One region of the Agrobacterium sp. GD03872 genome, then DNA from elsewhere that is predicted to be linked to it. Evidence: predicted binding sites of a transcription regulator. Region 1 holds the regulator's gene; the other holds the start of a gene.
The links. Region 1 encodes PhoB, which activates phosphate uptake and scavenging genes when phosphate is short. Its sites were predicted from a motif close to TGTCATNNANCTGTCAT; they were not measured.
Positions count from the first base shown of each region.

Region 2: N5D22_RS12900 (esterase-like activity of phytase family protein) is a predicted target of PhoB. The motif match lies at 2,682-2,698, and genes of this name have one in related genera.

Region 1 is NZ_JAOCCY010000002.1:504,453-510,512, reverse strand. Features, by position in the region: gene N5D22_RS06450 (aspartate aminotransferase family protein) at 1-246, opposite strand, end outside; gene N5D22_RS06445 (GcrA family cell cycle regulator) at 678-1,211, shown strand; gene phoB (phosphate regulon transcriptional regulator PhoB) at 1,528-2,211, opposite strand; gene phoU (phosphate signaling complex protein PhoU) at 2,242-2,967, opposite strand; gene pstB (phosphate ABC transporter ATP-binding protein PstB) at 3,063-3,878, opposite strand; gene pstA (phosphate ABC transporter permease PstA) at 3,893-5,215, opposite strand; gene pstC (phosphate ABC transporter permease subunit PstC) at 5,212-6,060, opposite strand, start outside.
Region 2 is NZ_JAOCCY010000004.1:378,224-384,283, reverse strand. Features, by position in the region: gene lon (endopeptidase La) at 1-1,832, shown strand, start outside; gene hupB (DNA-binding protein HupB) at 2,122-2,397, shown strand; gene N5D22_RS12900 (esterase-like activity of phytase family protein) at 2,750-4,948, shown strand; gene N5D22_RS12895 (hypothetical protein) at 5,151-5,288, opposite strand; tRNA gene N5D22_RS12890 (tRNA-Val) at 5,606-5,681, opposite strand.

The DNA.
Region 1 (6,060 bases):
TTTTGCCAGCTTTTCCTGGCCGGGAACTTCATAGAGGTTCGAGACGTGCCAGACCTTCTCGGCCTGGGTCTTGATCGCATCCACGAGGTGCGGATGGGCATGGCCCAGCGAGTTGACCGCGACGCCCGCCGCAAAATCCAGATATCGTTCGCCGCTTTCCGTGAACAGCCAGACGCCCTCGCCTCGCTCGAAGCGCAGGGGGGCTCTTGCAAACGTATCGAACAATGGCGCGGCGGCTTCGGCCATGGCTGTATCACTCCTTGCGCGGATGCGCTGTCAGACGGTTGTCAATAGGCTCTCGGGGTTATCCCTCGCCTGAAAATCAAAAATGCCGCCTTGCGGCGGCAGGGGCACTATTGTCACTTCGCCTGCCGATGTCAACAAAAGTCCGCATTTCCCGGCCTTCTCAAGCACTAGTAGGTGCAGGCCAGCCAGCCCCAAGGTGTTGCCTTTCAGACTCAACTCGCCAGCAAGTTGGGGAAAACCGGAAAATCGATTCCAGATGATTCCCGCGACTCTTGCCACGGAGTCGGGCTGGCACTAGGTTAATCGCTAATTACTAGACTGCATTGCGGCGGAACTAGTCACCAAAAATCCGGCGGAAACCACGCTCGCGGCATGTCCACGAGACGGAGAGGGATTCTGCCGAAATTATACGCGACAAGCGGAGAAGCGGCATGAACTGGACAGACGAGCGGGTCGAGAAACTCAAGAAATTGTGGGCCGAGGGACTGAGCGCCAGCCAGATAGCAGCACAGCTGGGCGGTGTCAGCCGCAATGCCGTCATCGGCAAGGTCCATCGCCTCAATCTGCCGGGACGCGTCAAGGCCGGCGGTCCGGTCACTTCGGCGCGCTCCGCGCCCAAGCGTACCGCGGCTCCTGCCCCACGCGCGACGAATTTCGCGACCCGCGTCAGCGCAGCACCGGCACGCGCCCTGAACCGTTCGAACGCGGCAACGGCGCTGCACGAGGAGATCGACATCGAGACCGCTGAGGTCCTCGATTACGCTCCTTCGAGAAATGTCGTGACGCCGATTTCCCGTCGCCTGACGCTGACGGAACTGACGGAGCGCACCTGCAAGTGGCCGGTCGGCGACCCGTTGAAAGACGACTTCCATTTCTGCGGTTGTGAAGCGCTGGAATCTTCGCCCTATTGCAAGTTCCATGCGAAGCTTGCCTACCAGCCGGTAAGCGAGCGCCGCAAGGCTTGAGTGTTGCGGCACGCATTCGACACTCAAAAACTACGGGCCTTCGGGCCCGTTTTTTTTTGTGACAGAACTCGAGGCAGTTCCTGCGTCAGCCCATCAGCGAAACGCTGAGCCTATCCTGCATCACTGCTCCACCTGACCCGCAATCCGGATTTCATTGCCGGATTCCTGCGGGTGCTTGGTCGTCCCTTGAGACAAAGACCAAGCTGCCACATGTGGGGAAAACCCAAAAAACGAAAGGCCCGACGCCATTCCGGTGTCGGGCCTTTCGGTTTTTGGTGGAATGTGGTCCAGAGCGGAACCGTCAGTTTGGCCCGGCTCAGGCTTCCATCGAATATCCGGCGCCGCGAACGGTGCGGATGACATCCTGCATATGCGAAAAATTGAGCGCCTTGCGCAGGCGTCCGACATGCACGTCGACGGTGCGCTCATCCACATAGATATCGTGACCCCAGACGCCATCCAGCAGTTGCGAACGAGAGAATACCCGGCCCGGAGAGGTCATCAGGAATTCCAGCAGGCGGAACTCCGTCGGCCCGAGGCGCACTTCGCGGCTCTTGCGGTGAACGCGATGGGTCTCGCGATCCAGTTCGATATCGCCGCATTTCAGCACCGAAGACAAAACCTCGGGGCGGGCGCGGCGCAGCATCGCCTTGACGCGGGCCATGAGTTCCGGTGTCGAGAACGGCTTGACGACATAATCGTCGGCGCCGGTGGCAAGACCGCGAACCCTTTCGCTTTCCTCGCCGCGCGCCGTCAGCATGATGATGGGCAGGCGTTCGGTTTCCGGCCGCATTCTGAGCCGACGGCACAGTTCGATACCGGAAACGCCGGGTAGCATCCAATCCAGGATGAGAAGATCCGGAATGCGTTCCTGCAGCCTGATTTCCGCCTCGTCTCCACGCGGTATCGTGTCGACGTCGTATCCCTCAGCCTCGAGATTGTAACGAAGCAGGACGCTCAGCGCTTCCTCGTCTTCCACAACTGCAATCTTGGGCACCATATGCTAACTCCGCAAGCCTTCGCCTGTCTGTTACTCGGTCACCGAACCGAGCGTGTTGGAACTGTCGTCCTTCGGACGCTCGCCTTCCGGCTGACTGCCGGTGGTCATGTAATAGATCGTCTCGGCGATATTGGTGGCGTGGTCGCCGATACGCTCGATGTTCTTGGCGCAGAACAGAAGATGCGTGCAGGTGGTGATGTTGCGCGGGTCTTCCATCATGTAGGTCAGAAGCTCACGGAAGAGCGACGTATACATGGCGTCGATTTCTTCGTCGCGCTCGCGAATGGCGTTGGCCTTCTCGGCGGAACGCGTGGAATAAACGTCGAGCACTTCCTTGAGCTGCACCAGCGCCAATTCGGACAGGTGCTCGATACCGCGGGCCAGCTTGCGCGGAACGCCCGTTCCGGCAACCGCGATGACACGCTTGGCGGTATTCTTGCCGAGATCGCCGACACGCTCGAGATCGCCGGCAATTCGCAGGGTGCCGATAATCTCGCGAAGGTCGGATGCGACCGGCTGCCGTCTGGCGATGGTGACGATGGCCTTGTCACCGATTTCCCGCTCGGAATGATCGAGGATCGTATCGTCGGAAATGACTTTCTGGGCGAGCGCGGCGTCGGAATTGACGAGCGCGCGCACGGCATCGGCGCACATCTGTTCCGCAAGGCCGCCCATTTCGGCGATGCGGCGCGTCAGAAACTTCAATTCGTCGTCATAGACGGACAGGATATGCGAATGGGTCGTTGTCTGTGTCATGGTCTAGTCCTCCGGCTTGGCCTGCATGCGCGTGCCCGGAAGCGGGCACGCAGAGGCACCAGTCTTGTTCAGTTTTAATGAAGCGTCGGCCGGGATCAGCCGAAGCGGCCCATGATGTAGTCCTGCGTGCGCTGGTCGTCCGGATTGGTGAACATCTTGTCGGTTTCGTTTTCCTCGACAAGATGACCAAGATGGAACATGGCCGTGCGCTGGGAAACACGCGCCGCCTGCTGCATGGAGTGCGTGACGATGACGATCGTGTAATTGGTGCGCAGTTCGTGGATCAGCTCCTCGACCTTTGCAGTCGCGATCGGGTCCAGCGCCGAGCAGGGTTCGTCCATCAGGATCACTTCCGGGCTGACGGCAACGGCGCGCGCAATGCAAAGACGCTGCTGCTGGCCGCCGGAAAGACCGGTGCCGGATTCGTGCAGACGATCCTTCACTTCGTTCCAGAGACCCGCCTTCTGCAGGCTCTGCTCAACGATCTGGTCCATATCCGCCTTGTTACGGGCGAGGCCATGGATGCGCGGGCCATAGGAAATGTTTTCGTAGATCGACTTCGGAAAGGGGTTCGGCTTCTGGAACACCATGCCGACGCGGGCGCGCAACTCCACGACGTCGATCGCCTGATCGTAGATATCATCGGTATCGAGCGTGATCTTGCCGGTAACCCGGCAACCGTCGATCGTGTCGTTCATACGGTTCAGGGTACGCAGGAATGTGGATTTGCCGCAGCCGGACGGGCCGATAAGCGCGGTCACCGTATTTTCCCGAACGTTGAGGTTCACGTCGTAAAGCGCGCGCTTTTCGCCGTAATAAACCGAAACGTCCTTGCCGATCATCTTGTATGAAACTTCATTCATTTTCTTGTCCAGCGCCTTTTCAACTGCTGCTTCCGACAACATGTTCATTGCTCAATCTCCCTCTACCAGCGCCGCTCGAAGCGGCGACGCAACAGGATTGCGCCAACATTCATGACGATGAGGAACAAAAGCAGGATGATGATAGCGCCAGATGTTCTTTCGACAAAGGCGCGTTCAGCTTCGTTCGCCCACATGTAAATCTGCACCGGCAGGGCCGTGGACGGGTCCATCGGCGTTGTCGGGTAATTCGCGACGAATGCCACCATGCCGATCAGGAGCAGCGGTGCGGTCTCGCCCAGCGCGTGGGCAAGGCCGATGATGGTGCCGGTCAGGATGCCGGGCATGGCGAGCGGCAGCACGTGGTGGAAGATCGTCTGCATCTTGGAGGCGCCGAGACCTAGGGCTGCGGCGCGGATCGACGGCGGCACGGCTTTCAGGGCAGCGCGGGTCGCGATGATGATGGTCGGCAGGGTCATCAGCGTCAGGACAAGGCCGCCGACCAGCGAAGCCGAACGCGGAAAGCCCATGAAGTTGATGAAGACCGAGAGACCGAGCAGACCGTAAACGATCGAGGGAACAGCCGCGAGATTGTTGATGTTCACCTCGATCAGATCCGTCAACCGGTTCTTCGGGGCGAATTCCTCGAGATAGATGGAGGCCGCGACACCGATCGGCAATGACAGCACCAGCACGATCAGCATCATGTAGAAGGAGCCGATGAGCGCCACGCCGACACCCGCGGCTTCCGGACGGCTCGATGCGCCGTTGACGAAAATGCCGGTGTTGAAGTGTTTGCCGAGCTGGCCGCTTTCGGCGAGCTGGTTCATCCAGCCGAGCTGCTGGTTGGAGATACGGCGATTGGCCTCATCCGCAGTCAGATCGACCTGACCCTTGAAGGCGCTGTCGACGTCGCCCGACGCCAGGAGCGTGACGGTGCGCGTGGTGCCGATGACGGCGGGATCGGCGACGACGATGTCGCGAAGCTGCGTGCGCACGCTGTCGGAGATCAGCAGGTTGACGGCACGAAGACCGGTGCGGTCCGTCGGCGCGACGCCGAGAACCTTGGCGACCGCATCGCGGGCGACAACGGGATAATTGGCCGTCATCAGCTTCGCCGGGTTGGTGGCGCGCTCGTTCCTCGGATCGATGATCTGTTCGGAAAACTCGACCGGAACGGTGATCATCGTCTGCTGGAAGGCGGTGTAACCCTTGGAAACGACCGACCAGAGCAAAAGGAAGAGGAAAAGCAGGCCGAAGGAAATCGCTGCCATTCCGTAAGCACGGAAGCGGCGTTCGGCGGCATAGCGGCGCTTGATGCCGATATCACGGCGTATGGCCTTGTTGCCGGCGCTTGCGCCGGCTGCGGGAGAAACGATGTCGGTCATTCATATTGCTCCCGGTATTTGCGCACGATGTAAAGCGCGTAGATATTCAGGCAAAGCGTGATGGCGAAAAGCGTGATGCCGAGCGCGAAGGCGACCAGCGTCTGCGGCGAGGTGAATTCAAGGTCGCCGGTGAGCTGGCTGACGATCTTGACCGTCACGGTGGTCATGGGCTCGAAGGGGTTGAGCTGCAGGCGGGCGGCAACACCCGCGGCAAGAACCACGATCATGGTTTCGCCGATGGCGCGCGACGCCGTCATCAGCACGGCGCCGACGATACCGGGAAGAGCGGCCGGAATAATGACCCTCTTGATTGTCTCGGAGCGCGTGGCGCCAAGGCCGAGGGAACCGTCACGCAGCGAGCGCGGCACGGCGGTGATGATGTCGTCCGACAGCGACGACACATAGGGGATCAGCATGATGCCCATGACGAAGCCGGCGGTGATGACGCTCTGCGCCTGGATGAAGTTGGCGTAGTTGCCCGTCGCCAGACCGTTGATCTGCGTGGAAATGTCTCTGAGGAAAGGACCGACCGTCGTGAGCGCGAAGAAGCCGTAGACGATGGTCGGAATGCCGGCGAGCACTTCGAGCAGCGGCTTTGCCATCGAGCGGAAGCGAGGCGAGGCATATTCCGCCATATAGACCGCCGAGAACAGGCCGACCGGAACCGCAACCAGCATGGCGACGAAGCCGATGTAAAGCGTGCCGGCAAGCAGCGGGATCAGGCCGAACTGGCCGGAGGAGTCCGTGGCGCCGGCCGCCGCAAACCGCGGATCCCATACCGTTCCGAAGAAGAACTGGTGCGCCGGGACCATGGTGAAGAACTGGATCGCCTCGGTCAGCATCGA
Region 2 (6,060 bases), on a different contig from region 1:
AAAAGGCGCTCGGCTTCATGGAAGGCGAGATTTCCGTGCTGCAGGTGGAAAAGCGCATCCGCTCGCGCGTCAAGCGCCAGATGGAGAAGACGCAGCGCGAATATTACCTGAACGAGCAGATGAAGGCGATCCAGAAGGAACTCGGCGACGGCGAGGATGGCCGTGACGAGATGGCCGAACTGGAAGAGCGCATCGCCAAGACCAAGCTTTCCAAGGAGGCCAAGGAAAAGGCCGAGGCGGAAATGAAGAAGCTTCGCCAGATGAGCCCGATGTCCGCGGAAGCGACCGTCGTGCGCAACTATCTGGACTGGCTGCTGGGTCTGCCCTGGGGCAAGAAGTCGAAGATCAAGGCCGATCTCAACGCCGCCGAGAAAATCCTCGATCAGGATCATTTCGGTCTCGACAAGGTCAAGGAACGCATCGTCGAGTATCTCGCCGTACAGGCGCGCGCCTCGAAGATCCGCGGACCCATCCTGTGCCTCGTCGGCCCTCCCGGCGTCGGCAAGACCTCGCTCGCCAAGTCGATCGCCAAGGCGACCGGTCGCGAATATGTGCGCATGGCGCTTGGCGGCGTGCGTGACGAGGCGGAAATCCGCGGTCATCGCCGCACCTATATCGGCTCCATGCCCGGCAAGATCGTGCAATCGATGAAGAAGGCCAAGAAGTCCAATCCGCTCTTCCTGCTCGACGAAATCGACAAGATGGGCATGGATTTCCGCGGCGATCCGTCGTCGGCCCTGCTTGAGGTGCTTGATCCGGAACAGAACTCCACCTTCATGGACCACTATCTTGAAGTGGAATACGACCTGTCCGACGTGATGTTCGTGACCACGGCCAACACGCTGAACATTCCCGGTCCGCTGATGGACCGTATGGAAGTGATCCGCATCGCCGGTTACACGGAAGACGAAAAGCGCGAAATCGCCAAGCGTCACCTGTTGCCCAAGGCGATCAAGGAACATGCCCTGCGTCCGGAAGAATTCTCGGTTACCGATGATGCCCTGATGGTCGTCATCCAGCAGTACACCCGCGAGGCGGGCGTGCGCAGCTTCGAACGCGAGCTGATGAAGCTGGCGCGCAAGGCTGTCACCGAGATCATCAAGGGCAAGGTCAAATCAGTGGAAGTCATCGCTGCCAACGTTCCGGATTTCCTGGGCGTTCCGCGGTTCCGCCACGGCGAGGCCGAGCGCGAGGATCAGGTCGGTGTCGTCACCGGTCTTGCCTGGACGGAAGTCGGCGGTGAATTGCTCACCATCGAAGGCGTGATGATGCCGGGCAAGGGCCGCATGACGGTCACCGGCAACCTCAAGGAAGTGATGAAGGAATCCATTTCGGCGGCGGCATCCTATGTCCGTTCGCGCGCCGTGGACTTCGGCATCGAACCGCCGCGCTTCGACAAGAGCGACATCCACGTCCACGTTCCGGAAGGTGCAACCCCGAAGGACGGACCGTCCGCCGGTGTTGCCATGGCGACCGCCATCGTCTCCATCATGACCGGCATTCCGGTCTCGAAGGATGTGGCGATGACGGGCGAGATCACGCTTCGTGGTCGCGTGCTGCCGATCGGCGGCCTGAAGGAAAAGCTGCTCGCGGCCCTTCGCGGCGGCATCAAGAAGGTGCTGATCCCGGAAGAAAACGCCAAGGACCTGGCGGAGATTCCGGACAATGTGAAGAACGAGATGGAAATCATCCCGGTATCGCGCATGGGCGAGGTCATCAAGCACGCCCTTATCCGCCAACCGGAGCCCATCGAGTGGGACGGCAGCATCGAGACGCCGGTGATCGCAACCGTCGAAGGCGTCGACGACGGCAGCCAGACCATCGCGCATTGATACAGGCATCGTCGCGAGGGGCGGGAATCGCCTTTCGCGACGGGTGCTGCATAGATTCAATGTGTTAGGTGTCCGAAGGCGCATGTGGCGTAAAGCTGCGCACAAGTGATGCGAATTTGGCACGAATATGTGGAAGGCCGGCAGAAATGTCGGCCTTTTTTGTGAAAAAAAACGCAGACCCCTTGTTTTTCAGGCGATTCCAGCGCTTTTGGGTTGCGGCGCGCGGATGCGAACGTATTCTGCGCCGGCTTAATTTGAGTCGTTTCAAACCATTGAAAGGGGTGGAAACATGAACAAGAACGAGCTCGTCTCTGCTGTTGCCGAAAAGGCTGGTCTCACGAAGGCAGATGCTGCTTCCGCTGTTGATGCCGTATTCGAAACCGTACAGAGCGAACTGAAGAACGGTGGCGACATCCGCCTCGCCGGCTTCGGCAGCTTCTCCGTCAGCCGTCGTGAAGCCTCCAAGGGCCGTAACCCTTCCACGGGTGCTGAAGTCGATATCCCGGCTCGCAACGTGCCGAAGTTCTCCGCAGGCAAGGGCCTGAAGGACGCCGTCAACTCGTAAGGTTTCCGGAAGGCCGCAATGCCCGCGGCGGGCGAGCGGCTTTTCAGGTTCACGAGGAAACATGTTTTGACGCCCTGACGCCATCGCATTGTTACCAAAAGCGGGTGGTGCTTCGAAAAGCTCTTTTCGGACAGCCTGCATTTTCGGGCCAAGATGTGAATGAGAGTAGGGGAATGCCTGTGTAGCTTCCATCCGAACACACGGCGTTTCGAAACGCGGAATGTGCGCATAAACACGAAAGCCCGGCTCCTGCAGCCGGGCTTTTTGATTCTCCCGTAGGGAAATGTCATGCCACTGTCATGTCTTTGACGCAGAAGCCATGGGGTATTTCTGGACCCAAAGGGGGATTAAAATGGCGTTCCGATTTTCTCACATGGCTTTGACCGCTGCGCTGCTCACATCCGCCGCCTTTCCGGCGGCTGCCGAGCCGGTTTTCAACCGCATTGCATCTTTCCCGGTGGCGAATAATCTTCCCGCGGACAAGGACGCCAAGTCCGTCACGTCGGCTGAAATCATCACCGCCAGCGAAGACGGCAAGACGCTGATCTATTCGGATAGCCCGCTCGGCGGCATCGGTTTCATCGACATCACCGACGCCAAGGCCCCCAAGGCCGGCGGCGCCCTGCTGCTCGAAGGCGAGCCGACCTCCGTTGCCGTCGCTGGCCTTAAGGTTCTGGCCGGCGTCAACACGTCGGAAAACCGCGCCAATCCGTCCGGCAAGCTGGTAACCGTCGACATCGCCACCAAGAAGATCGATGCAAGCTGCGATCTCGGCGGCCAGCCCGATTCGGTTGCCGTTTCCCCTGACAAGACCTTTGCCGCCATCGCCATCGAAAACGAGCGCGACGAAGAAGTGAATGAAGGCGCCCTGCCGCAGATGCCGGCGGGTTATCTGGTAACGGTTGGTCTGAAGGACGGCGTTGCCGACTGCGCGACGCTGAAGAAGATCGACGTCACCGGTCTCGCCGAAATTTCCCCCGAGGATCCGGAGCCGGAATTTGTTTCGATCAACGCCAATGGCGAGATCGCGCTCACCCTGCAGGAAAACAACCATATCGTCATCATCGATGGCAAGACCGGCACGGTTAAGACGCATTTCTCCGCCGGCACGGTCGATCTCGAAGGCATCGACACGAAGTCGGACGGCCAGCTGAAATTCACCGACAAGCAGGAAGGCCGCAAGCGCGAGCCGGACGCCGTGAAGTGGCTGGACAATGACCGCATCGTCATCGCCAATGAAGGCGACTGGCAGGGCGGCTCGCGCGGCTTCACCATCTTCGACAAGACCGGCAAGCTTCTCTATGAAGCCGGTTCCTCGCTCGAACACGCAGTTGCGGCTATCGGCCACTATCCGGAAAAGCGCTCTAGGGCCAAGGGCATCGAGCCGGAAGGCCTGGAAGCGGCGACGTTTGGTGACCAGAAATATTTCTTCGTACTTTCCGAGCGCGGCTCCATCGTCGCGGTTTACAAGGATACGGGCGCAGAACCGCAGCTGACGCAGCTGCTGCCTTCGGGCGTTTCGCCGGAAGGCGCTGTCGCCATCCCGTCGCGCAATCTTCTTGCCACGGCCAATGAGGTCGATCTGATCGAGGATGGCGGCGTCCGCTCGCATGTCATGCTCTATGAGCGTGCAGAGGGCGAAGCAGCCTATCCGCAGCTCGTTTCCGCCACCGTCGACGGCGCGCCGATCGGCTGGGGCGCTCTTTCGGGCCTGGTCGGCGATGCCGAGAAGCCCGGTATCCTCTATGCCGTGTCCGACTCGGTCTATGGCAACCAGCCGTCGATCTACACCATCGACGCAACGAAGAAGCCTGCCACCATCACCAGCGTGCTGCGCATCAAGCGTGACGGCATTGCCGCTCAGAAACTCGACATCGAAGGCATCACGCTCGACGGCAAGGGCGGCTTCTGGCTGGCCTCGGAAGGCGACAGCGCCAAGCTCGTTCCGCACGCGCTCTACAACGTCAACGCCAAGGGTGAAATCAAGGCCGAGATCGCGCTGCCGAAGGAACTTCTCGCCGGCGAGACCCGCTTCGGTTTCGAAGGCGTGACCATGATCGGCAAGGGCGATGACGCCACGCTGTGGATGGCCGTGCAGCGCGAATGGGGCACGGACGAGAAAGGCTTCGTGAAGCTCGTCTCCTATAATCCGAAGTCCAAGGAGTGGGGCGCCGTGCGTTACCCGCTCGACAAGACTGAAGCCGGCTGGATTGGCCTTTCTGAAATCACCGCGCAGGGCGAGTATGTCTATATCGTCGAGCGCGACAATCAGATCGGCGACAAGGCCAAGATCAAGAAGCTCTATCGTGTCGCCATTGCCGACCTGAAGCCGGGCAAGATTGGCGGCGAGCTGCCGCTGGTGACCAAGCAGGAAGCCCATGACTTCCTGCCGGACCTCAAGGCCCAGACCAATGGTTACGTCGTCGACAAGCTGGAAGGTTTCACTTTCGACAAGGCAGGAACGGCCTATGCCGTGACCGACAATGACGGCGTGGACGATTCCTCCGGTGAGACGCTGTTCTTCACCGTCAATCTGAAGGCGATCAACTGATCGATCCCGATGGTGCAATGAATGAGAAAAGCCGGGCATAGCCCGGCTTTTTTATGCGGCAGAGGCAACCCGGTGCGGGTGCCTGTTCGGTGCGATGTTTCGCGACGCAGCCCGTTAAGCTGACATTGCGGCTTTGTTGTCGGTCATCGGGGAGCTGTCGGGGGACTTCGGGGGAAAGCCGAGGACCGGTCGCAAAGGGCGGTCACCGCCCCATGGAATTCTTGCTTTCGGGAGTATTGCCTTTTTCCGAGTCCTGCTGGACCCAGCGAAAAAAAATATAAACAGGCAGCGCAATAAGCGCGAGTGTTACAAACGCGTCGATCGACATGGCTTCATCCATCAGTTCAGCCGTTCATCATGAAACGGTGCGCAAACAATGCCCGAAATCTCTTTAAAAAGTATAAATCTGCTTATTTTTCGGTATGTTACGCAGTGAGACAGGAATTGGGCGAAGCTGTCGGAATCCGGAACAGTCGTATCGATTTGGAATAAGGAAGGGCCGGAAAAGCGATTCCGACGGTCATGGGTTCGGATTCGGTCACATAATAACGAAATGCAGGGCAGCCTGATTCCATGTGCGGAAAATTCCGGACAAAACATTGCGCCGACCCAAAAAAACATTTGACTGGTGACATATGATCTGAAGGGTTTGGAAAATGGTGGGCGATGAGAGACTCGAACTCCCGACATCCTCGGTGTAAACGAGGCGCTCTACCAACTGAGCTAATCGCCCTTCGCGTGTCTCGGATCATGTCCGCCGCGTCGGTGGCCGTGATGTATTCGGATCGGAAAAAAACCGCAAGGGCTTTTGTGAAGTTTTTTTGTTTTTTTTCGGGGCGGCCTTTTCCGCCATCCAGGGGGAGGGCGGAAAAGCCGGTAACTGCGGGCTTTTTGGTAAAATCGGAAACCAGTGACGCGTTGACGGCTCTGTGGAAATACCGCTGGGGAAGCCCCTGGCTGTGGACAAGTTTTTTGTTTTCGTTGGGAAAAGCTCGCAAAACAGGGCGTTTGCGGCATTCGCCTTCAAAGGCCCTCAGGTTTTTCCCGATCAAAATGAAGAAGCTTATTCTTTTGTCGTGAAACCTGCTTGACACCCCCGCACGAACGCCGTA